3 regions of the Agarivorans gilvus genome follow, and region 2 is predicted to be linked to each of the others. Evidence: predicted binding sites of a transcription regulator. Region 2 holds the regulator's gene; each other region holds the start of a gene.
The links. Region 2 encodes LexA, which represses DNA repair genes until DNA is damaged. Its sites were predicted from a motif close to TACTGTATNNNNATACAGTA; they were not measured.

Region 1 (3,286 bases), 1.7 Mb from region 2:
CCTGCTTCTACAGCAAAGTTAAGGCTGTCTACTGCAGTGAAATCAGCAAAACGTTTAGAGAGATGTTCACACTCAAGATCAAAATTAGCGTTATCCGCCATAGTACATCCAAGTTAAAGCTGAGGGGCCAGGCGGCCCCAAGTGATTTATTGTGCCGCTTGCACGCGGTCTAATACTTTTCCTTCCATGGCTTCTAGGCCTGCAGGAACGGCGGGATACCATTTAATATTATCGATATCATCACTGCTAAAGCTGGTATTAAACTGGGTCTTAGCCTGCTCATTTACAAAGGCGTCAGAGCCCTTAGAGGCAGTGAAGTTGCCGGCAGCTTCGGTGATTTTAGCGGCAATTTCAGGGCGCATAACAAAGTTAATCCACTTATAGGCGGCATCTACAGCTTTAGATTTTCGAGGAATAGCAAAGGTGTCAATCCACCCTAAAGCACCTGATTTAGGCGCCACAAATTGAATGTTTTGCTGATCGCGATTGAGCTTCCAGCCACCCGCATCCCATGCCATAGCCGCCACTACTTCATTTGAGCGGATCAAGTTCATTAACTCGTCGCCGCCAGACCAATAGGTTTTCACTAAAGGCTTACAGTCGATTAAAGCTGCTTCCACCTTATTCAAAATCTCTTGGTATTTGCCCGCATCACTATAGGCGGCAAAAGGATCTTCACCCAAGGCAAAGGCAAAGCCAATCAAGGTGGGACGTTTCAAGCGGTAAGACACCTTACCGGCATATTTTTTCTGACATAAATCGGTGTAGTCGGCGACATCCTTGGCCATGTCAGTATTCACTACCAAGCCGCTGGTTCCCCAAACGTGAGGCACACCAAACACCTTGTCTCCCACCGCGGTGTTTTTCTTAGTGGCTGCCAACATTGAAGTAATAAACTTGTCTTGTTCAATACGGGATAAATCGATGGCTTGGTAAATACCAAACTGTTGCTGAACGCCAGTAATACGGTCTTGGCTAGGCTGAGCCAAATCAAAACCCGAGCCACCGGTGGCGCGCAGCTTAGAAATCATGTCTTCGTTATTCGACTTGGTCACCTTCACTTCAATGCCGGTTTCCTTTTCAAACAGCTCAATCACCTCTTGCGGCGCATAGCCACCCCAAGTTAATAAGCGTAAAGTTTCTGCACTGGCCTGTGCACTGAGTGCTGCGCCCATACTAAGTAGCAAGGCACTTAGTGTTAAACGTTTATTCAACATAATATCTTCCATGTATTCTAGGTTAATTGGTATACCGACAAGTGCGGCACATATACAACAACTATTTGATAAACATGCACGAATTCGATGACACTAATGTGACAAACTCCATCCTAGTAGCAAATCCTAAGGCTGAAAAGCCTCATACCTAGCTTTTATTGCTAGGGGGAAGCGTAAGGCCTAATGCTCGACTCTAAGAACCAGCCAAATTTCAAACTTATCTATACGTTTTGTCTGTATTTTGCCTAAGGAACATTAAGATTCACTAATAAAACCGGGCATTTACCGCACACAATACTAATGCACATTTTTTACTCTAATTTTGATTATTTTTTAAACCCCAAGCCTTAGTTCGCCTTTAGATGAAACTTTTAAACTTGATGCTTGCGCCAATTCTCATGTCGCTATATATTTATACAGTTACTGTATAAATGAACAGGTTTGAAAAATGCTCACTCAATTAAGCGTACAAAACTTTGCCATTGTTCGATTTCTTGAATTAGATCTGCATGCAGGGATGACCACCATCACCGGCGAAACCGGCGCAGGTAAGTCGATTGCCATCGATGCCTTAGGCCTATGCTTAGGTAATCGAGCCGAAGCAGGCATGGTTAGACAAGGTGCCGATAAAACTGAAATTACCGCCCAATTTGACATAAGCGACAATACTCACGCTCAGCTATGGTTAAAGCAAAATGAACTCCTGAGTGACGAAGAGTGCATTTTACGCCGTGTGGTCACCAAAGAAGGTCGCTCTAAGGCCTATATCAATGGCACGGCCGTGCCACTGGCTCAGCTAAAAAGTCTGGGCCAGTACTTAGTGAGCATTCACGGGCAACATGCTCACCAACTCTTACTCAAACCCAGCCAACAACTGGCCATTGTTGACCAATATGCCGCTCACCCACAGTTAATCACAGAGGTGAAACAGGCCTATCAAGCTTGGAAGGGCCTGTGTAATGAAAAAGAGCTCGCCGAACAACAGCAAAATGAGCTAGTGGCTCAACGTCAGTTATTGGAATACCAAGTTAAAGAATTAGACGAGTTTGCCCTGCAAAACGGTGAATACCAAGAGATTGAACAACAACACCAATGTCTGTCTCATAGTACAGAACTGCAACAAACCAGCTATCAGCTTAGCCAGTTGCTCGGGCAAGACGAGCAAATGAATATTACCGACATGCTGGGTCAAGCCTGTAAAAGCATTAGCCACTTGCTAGAACTCGACCCTAAATTAGAAGTTATTAGCAACCTCATTCATGACGCGCATATTCAAGTTGAAGAGGCCACTTCGCAGCTTAGCCACTATAGTGAGCAACTAGATTTTGACCCAGAATTATTTGCCGAGTTAGAAGCTCGCCTTGGTCAAGCCTTGGAGCTAGCCAGAAAGCACCATACTAGCCCAGAGCAATTGCCCGAGTTACACCAAAACCTACAACAACAATTGAACGAACTCAGCCAACAAAGCGAGCGCTTTGAGCACCTTAGTGAAGACATCGATAAGGCCTGGCAAGATTACCTAGAAAAAGCGCAAAAACTCTCGAAAAGCCGCGAACGAGCAGCTAAAGCGCTGGGTAAACTCATAACCAAAGAAATTCATAAATTGAGCATGGCTAAGGCACAATGTGAGTTTGCCCTACAAAGCGATGCCCAGCAGTTTACCAATGCCAATGGTATAGACCGAGTAGAATTACTGGTGCGTACCAACCCCGGCCAAGCCATGCAAGCCATCGAAAAAGTCGCTTCTGGCGGTGAATTGTCTCGAATAGGCTTAGCCATTCAAGTAATTTGCTCTGCCAGCATTCTAACTCCTACCCTGATTTTCGATGAGGTGGATGTGGGTATTAGCGGGCCAACCGCTGCGGTAGTGGGCAGCATGTTGCGCCAACTAGGTAAACAATGCCAAGTATTGTGTGTTACCCACCTACCGCAAGTGGCGGGTCATGGTCATCAGCAAATGTTGGTAAGCAAGCAACAGAAGAAAAATGAAACCATTACTCAAATGCAAAACTTAAGCAGTGAGCAACGACTCAGCGAGCTAGCACGCTTGCTGGCCGGTGATGCCATTA
Region 2 (3,286 bases):
GGTAATTCACTGTTAGTATTCAAAAGGAGTATCGAGTGAATCAAAAGTTGTTGATCATTGTTGTTTCGGTAATTTTGGTACTACCGATGGCTGCATATACCTTTCAATTTGGGTTTGGTCTGTGGCAATCCCCTTCGGAGTGGTCTGACTTAGGTGGATATATTGGAGGCGTTTATACTCCGATACTTGCACTGCTTACTTTGACCGTATTGTGCGTCCAAATTTATCTTCAAGTTTTACAACATCGGCAACATCTTGTCAGTTTGCAAGAAAAAGAGTTAAGTGATTATTTGACTCAGTTAAATTATGAACTGGATAAAAAGATTGAAGGTGAACTTACATTGCGTCAATTCTTGCTTAGCCTATTAAACGAGAAAAATGTGGATGATATATCACAGATGGATCTCAGTTTAATTTGGGGACTTAACCAAAGTCACCATAAACTTTACTCTATGTGGAGCGGAGTAAGAGCTAGCCTAAAATATATAGAAAATCACTCAAAAATTAAGAATTATGAATCTACTCATTATGTTGTACAAAAAAATAAAATTATTGCATACATGAGCCCGCAAGTTTGTAGTTCACTTGATAAATTTAATTACGCAATGCTTTTTTCTCTTCAGCAAATCAATGGAACGAGAATTGATGAAATGGCAGTGCAGTATGAGTTTTGGCAAGATAAGTCGCTAGCTTGAATACTAGCAAACGCTTTAAGACGGATTCGCAACGTTCGGCGGTTTTGGTTTGATTTGGCTTGGCTTTTGTTTTTACGGTGTAATAATTGAGTGTCGTGGTAGTGTTGCTCACCACTTAAGCGGGCGTTACCAAATAGTGCTTTTACACTACGTAACTTATGCCTCAAAGCGAGTTAGCTAAACTCTTCGTATCCGTCTTTACCCCAATCTCTACTTATTTGTGATGGGCATCCGAGAAATGGAGTGTAGTTTCAAAGTAGCGGAAAGCATTTCAATGAAACTGAAATCTACACACAACTGCTTGATTTCATATTAAACCTTGCGTCATGCGCTATGCTGTATATACTAACAGTGTGCTGTATAAACTTACAGGTAGACTATGAAGCCCTTAACACCTCGCCAGACAGAAGTTTTTGAATTAATTCGTCGCAACATTGCTGAAACCGGCATGCCGCCAACTCGTGCAGAAATTGCTAAAGAGTTGGGCTTTCGCTCGGCTAATGCCGCTGAAGAGCACTTGCGTGCCTTAGCTAAAAAAGGGGCGATTGAGATGATCCCCGGCGCGTCTCGTGGCATTCGTATTAGCGAGCAATACTTGCCGGAAGGGGCTAATCAAGAGCCTAGCCCAGTGGAAGAAGAGAGCGGCCTGCCCTTAATTGGTCAGGTGGCGGCGGGTGAGCCAATTTTAGCCCAGCAACATGTCGAGTCGCACTACGCGGTAGACGCCAACCTGTTTCACCCCCATGCCGATTACCTACTACGGGTACAGGGCATGAGTATGAAAGACATTGGCATTATGGACGGTGACTTACTGGCTGTGCATAAAACTAATACCGCTCTAAACGGGCAAGTGGTTGTAGCGCGTTTAGACGATGACGTTACCGTGAAGCGCTTTGAGCGTAAGGGTAAAATGGTTTATCTGCATCCCGAGAACGAAGAACTGTCGACTATTGAGGTCGATCTTGAGTATCAGAGCATGGATATTGAAGGTTTGGCGGTGGGCATTATCCGCACGGCAGACTGGATGTAAGTCCTTTTTTCAAATAGTTCCCTCCCATTTTAAGCCCAAATCCTTTGATTTGGGCTTTTGTCGTTAACATCACATCTTTCACCTTAAACAACAAAATTAACAACAATATATTTACAAATCCTTAACTTAACGCTTAATTTATATACTGTGGGTTGTATTTAGTGGTTGCAGCTTATTGCTTTGGTGGGGACCTTCCCCTTACTTGGCAGGGCTTGTTGAGTTTACGAGCACTGCTTTTGGCTACTGCAAAGGAGAGCGCTGTGAGCCGAGGGATTCAGCTATTAGTGCTGGCATGCTGTTCGTTTCCTGCATTGGCGCAGGAAATGTCATTTAATTTACGCCCGGGTGTAACTGCCATTAGTGAGCAGGTTTACGACCTTCACATGACGATTTTTTATATTTGCTGTGTGATTGGCATTTTGGTGTTTAGTGCCATGTTTTGGGCGATTTTCCATCATCGTAAATCGAAAGGCGCGGTGCCAGCCCAGTTTCACGAGAGTACTAAGGTCGAAATTATTTGGACCATTATTCCTTTCCTTATTTTGATTGGTATGGCGATACCCGCTACTAAAACCTTGCTAGCGATGGAAGACCCATCCGATGCCGATCTCACCATTCAAGTCACCGGCTCCCAGTGGAAGTGGCATTACAAGTACTTTGAGCACGACTTAGAGTTTTACAGTGTCTTGGCTTCAGACATGGAACAGGTGAAGGGCAAGCTAAAAAAACGCGACAACTATTTGCTGGAGGTGGACCACCCCTTGGTATTGCCGGTGGGTAAAAAGGTGCGCTTCTTAATGACCTCGGAAGACGTGATCCATTCTTGGTGGGTGCCGGATTTTGCGGTGAAAAAAGATGCCAACCCCGGCTTTATTAACGAGGCATGGACGCGTATCGACAAACCCGGCATTTACCGCGGTCAATGTGCCGAGTTATGCGGTAAGGACCATGGCTTCATGCCGATTGTGGTGATTGCCAAGCCTGAGGATGAATACGCTAGCTGGTTGGCCGAGCAAGAGGCGGCCTATCTGGCTAAACAAGCTGCCGAGCAAGAGCTGGTAGCCATGACCATGGACCAAGCTGAGCTAATGGAGCTGGGCGAAAAAGTGTATCTGAAATCTTGTGCGGCGTGTCACCAGCCTAACGGTGAAGGTTTACCGGGGGTATTTCCGGCCTTAAAAGACAGCCCAATTGCCACCGGGGCAGTGAGCCAACACATAGATGTGGTGGTGAATGGTGTACCGGGAACGGCGATGCAGGCCTTTGGCAAGCAGTTAGGTTTAAAAGAACTGGCTGCGGTGATTAGCTACGAGCGGAATGCTTGGGGCAATGATACCGGTGATTTAGTGCAGGCCAAGGATGTGGTGGCCGTGCAGAACGCAGCGCAGTAGGGAGATAGGGAATGAGCACGATGAGCGAGCTTCACGCAGAGCACGAAGAACACCACCATGCCCCACGCGGATTAATGCGCTGGGTACTCACTACTAACCATAAAGACATTGGTTCGATGTACTTATGGTTTAGTTTCACCATGTTTATTGTGGGCGGTGCAATGGCCATG
Region 3 (3,286 bases), 1.9 Mb from region 2:
GTAGCTGGTTAAACAAGGCCGGACGTTTATAGTCGATGTTGAGGCTGCGAACCACAAAACAGATATCTTGCTGCATAAGCTGATCTTGCTGGTAGCCTAGATCTCTGAGCAATTCGGTTCGGCCTCTTTCAAAGTACTTAATGTGGTTGGCATGATACACCACGCCCCCCGCATCAGTATCTTCGTAATAAACCCGAACTGTAATAACTGCCATCTAACCTACCCTTGTATTTCGTTGACAAATAACTATACACAGGCAAGTGCTTAAGGTTAAGACTCTAAAGGATTAATTTAGATAATTGACCGAGAAAATTTTGATAACGGCTTAAAATTAAACATATTAAGCCGATTTTTTAGGCTGACTGTCGCCACCTAGCGACAGTATTTTTAGGCTTTGGGAAGGTCTAAACCAAGGTGAAGATAGGCCTTATCACTGGCAATTCGGCCTCGAGGTGTTCGTTGCAAATAACCTTGCTGAATTAAAAACGGTTCCAGTACATCCTCAATGGTTTCTTTATCTTCGCCAATCGCCGCAGCTAGGTTATCTAAACCCACTGGCCCACCGGAAAAAGTCTCGGTAATGGCTTTTAATAACTTGCTGTCCATATAATCGAAACCCGCGCTATCGACATTCAGCAAATCAAGAGCTTGCGCCGCCACTTGTTGAGTGACTTTGCCATCGAACTTAACGTCAGCGTAATCACGCACCCGACGTAATAGACGATTGGCAATTCGCGGCGTGCCGCGAGAGCGTCGAGCCACTTCCCAAGCACCCTGTTCATCTAGTTGCAAATTTAGGTAATGCGCGCTGCGGGCAACGATGTCAGCGAGATCCTTGGTATTATAAAACTCTAAGCGTTGCACTATTCCAAAACGGTCACGCAAGGGAGAGGTTAACATCCCAGCGCGAGTGGTTGCTCCAATTAAAGTAAAGGGTGGCAAATCTAATTTGATTGAACGAGCCGCCGGCCCTTCGCCTATCATAATATCCAGCTGGTAATCTTCCATTGCTGGGTAGAGCACTTCTTCAACCACCGCACTAAGACGATGGATTTCATCAATAAACAATACGTCGCCGGGTTCTAAGTTGGTTAGCAAAGCGGCTAAATCTCCGGCTTTTTCTAATACTGGCCCAGAGGTCGTTTTAATATTTACGTTTAATTCGTTAGCCACAATATTGGCTAAGGTAGTTTTACCCAAACCTGGTGGGCCAAAAATGAGTAAATGGTCCAGTGCATCGTCACGGCGGCGTGCCGCTTCAATAAAAATATCTAACTGTTCTACCACTGCCTGCTGGCCGGTATAGTCGGATAATTTTTTTGGCCTAATAGCACGATCAACGGATTCTTCTTCGCTAATCGCTGTAGCGGCGACCAAGCGGTCTGCTTCTATCATTATTTCTAACCTTTATTACAGAGCTGCCTTGAGTGCTTCTCGAATTAATTCTTCACTGCTCATTCCGTTTGTCCAGACTTGTTTAACTAGCTTGTCTGCTTGAATCGCTTTATAGCCCAAAGATTCCAATGCAGCAATTGCTTCTTCTTTAGGATCAACACTAGGCTGTAGCGGCAAATCACCGTGTGTAGATAGGCTATCACTTATTGGGGTTTGAGGCAGTTCCATATTCCAGTTTTTCAAGCGGTCTTTCATTTCAACTAACAAACGCTCGGCGGTTTTTTTACCTATACCCGGTACTTTCACCAAGCTAGAAAGGTCTTCGTGACTAACCGCCGCTACAAATTGTGCACAGCTCAGGCCTGACAATATCGCCAAAGCGACTTTCGGCCCGATGCCGTTAACTTTAATCAATTCACGAAACAAAGAGCGTGATGCATGATCATGAAAGCCATAGAGTAACTGAGCATCTTCTCGCACAATAAAATGAGTAAGTAAACGGACCGACTCTCCTAACTCGGGTAACTGATAGAAACAGTTCATTGGCAATTGGATCTCATAACCCACTCCTGCCACGTCAATCAGCACATAGGGCGGGGTCTTCTCTTCCAAAATACCTTTAATGCTCGCTATCACAACTCTCACTCCTTCAATAAACTGTGCCTAGCTTACCTTAAAGACTGGATATATATCCAGTCTTTAAACAGCGATTAGTCTCAGCAGTTAAAGCCACCAATGGCACCGAAATAAGCCAAGCTTAGGCTCGTAAAGCCATTGAAACTCAAAAGCTAATCAGCAACACTAAGTTACACAAATAAATAACTTGGCAGGAAGCAAAGTGGCAAAAAACCGTGAACCATTCGTTGGAATCGCCCTAGGAAGTGGTGCTGCAAGAGGTTGGGCACATATTGGCGTAATCAACGCGCTTAAAGATATGGGGATCCAGCCTCACGTAGTAGCAGGTTGCTCAATTGGCTCCTTAGTAGGGGCAGCCTATGCCTGCCAACGCTTGGATAAGCTCAGTGAATGGGCCACTAGCTTAAGCAGTTGGCAAGTATTTAATCTTATGGATTTCTCCTTAAACCGCGGTGGCTTATTAACTGGAGAAAAAGTCTTTAATGCCGCTGAAACCTATATTGGAAATGAGCGTATCGAACAGTTACCCATTCCCTTTGCTGCAGTCGCAACCGAATTGGAGTCAGGAAAAGAAATTTGGCTACAACGAGGCCAGATCCGTGATGCCGTTCGCTCCTCCTGTGCCATGCCCGGCTTAATGGCCCCTTACCGACTAAATGACCAATGGTTAGTGGACGGTGCGGTGGTCAACCCGGTCCCTGTATCATTATGCCGGGCAATGGGCGCCGATGTGGTGATTGCCGTTAATTTAAATAGTGACAAAACCCGCATCGACCTTTCTGAAAACCAATTGTTAGACGGTGCGGCCAGCAGTGAACCCAGTCAACCGTTTTGGCGCTTATTAGGGGGTGGCAAAGACTTTTTAAATTCGATGTTAGCCAATTTAAAACAACCCGCCGCTAACCGCTCTCCGGGCATGATTGGGTTATGTCGACCTCGATTAATATTATGCAAGAACGCTTAACCCGTACACGCATGGCGGGCGATCCGCCGGATATTTTGCTCTCACCTAAGTTAGGCGATATCGGTATTATGGACTTTCACCGTGCCGAAGAAGCCATTGCAGAAGGCAAACGCGTGACCGAGCTGATGCGCCATCAAATTGAGGAAGAGATACTCTACCGCTAAGCAGCTTCCAGCTTACTGAATAATATTAATTTAAATAATCAATAATATTGATATGCATTAATATAGCCATTAAAAAACAACATCTTAAAAATATTATATTGATTTTTATCACCTGAAATTAGCAGTT

Region 1: recN (DNA repair protein RecN) is a predicted target of LexA. The motif match lies at 1,639-1,658, and genes of this name have one in related genera.
Region 3: ruvA (Holliday junction branch migration protein RuvA) is a predicted target of LexA. The motif match lies at 2,074-2,093, and genes of this name have one in related genera.

Annotation. Positions count from the first base shown of each region.
Region 1 covers NZ_CP013021.1:1,461,643-1,464,928, forward strand. The annotation lists gene AR383_RS06865 (ABC transporter ATP-binding protein) at 1-101, opposite strand, end outside; gene AR383_RS06870 (extracellular solute-binding protein) at 147-1,217, opposite strand; gene recN (DNA repair protein RecN) at 1,666-3,286, shown strand, end outside.
Region 2 covers NZ_CP013021.1:3,169,166-3,172,451, forward strand. The annotation lists gene AR383_RS14910 (hypothetical protein) at 36-695, shown strand; gene lexA (transcriptional repressor LexA) at 1,075-1,725, shown strand; gene coxB (cytochrome c oxidase subunit II) at 2,049-3,116, shown strand; gene ctaD (cytochrome c oxidase subunit I) at 3,128-3,286, shown strand, end outside.
Region 3 covers NZ_CP013021.1:636,837-640,122, forward strand. The annotation lists gene ybgC (tol-pal system-associated acyl-CoA thioesterase) at 1-214, opposite strand, end outside; gene ruvB (Holliday junction branch migration DNA helicase RuvB) at 388-1,395, opposite strand; gene ruvA (Holliday junction branch migration protein RuvA) at 1,411-2,031, opposite strand; partial or broken gene rssA (patatin-like phospholipase RssA) at 2,234-3,159, shown strand.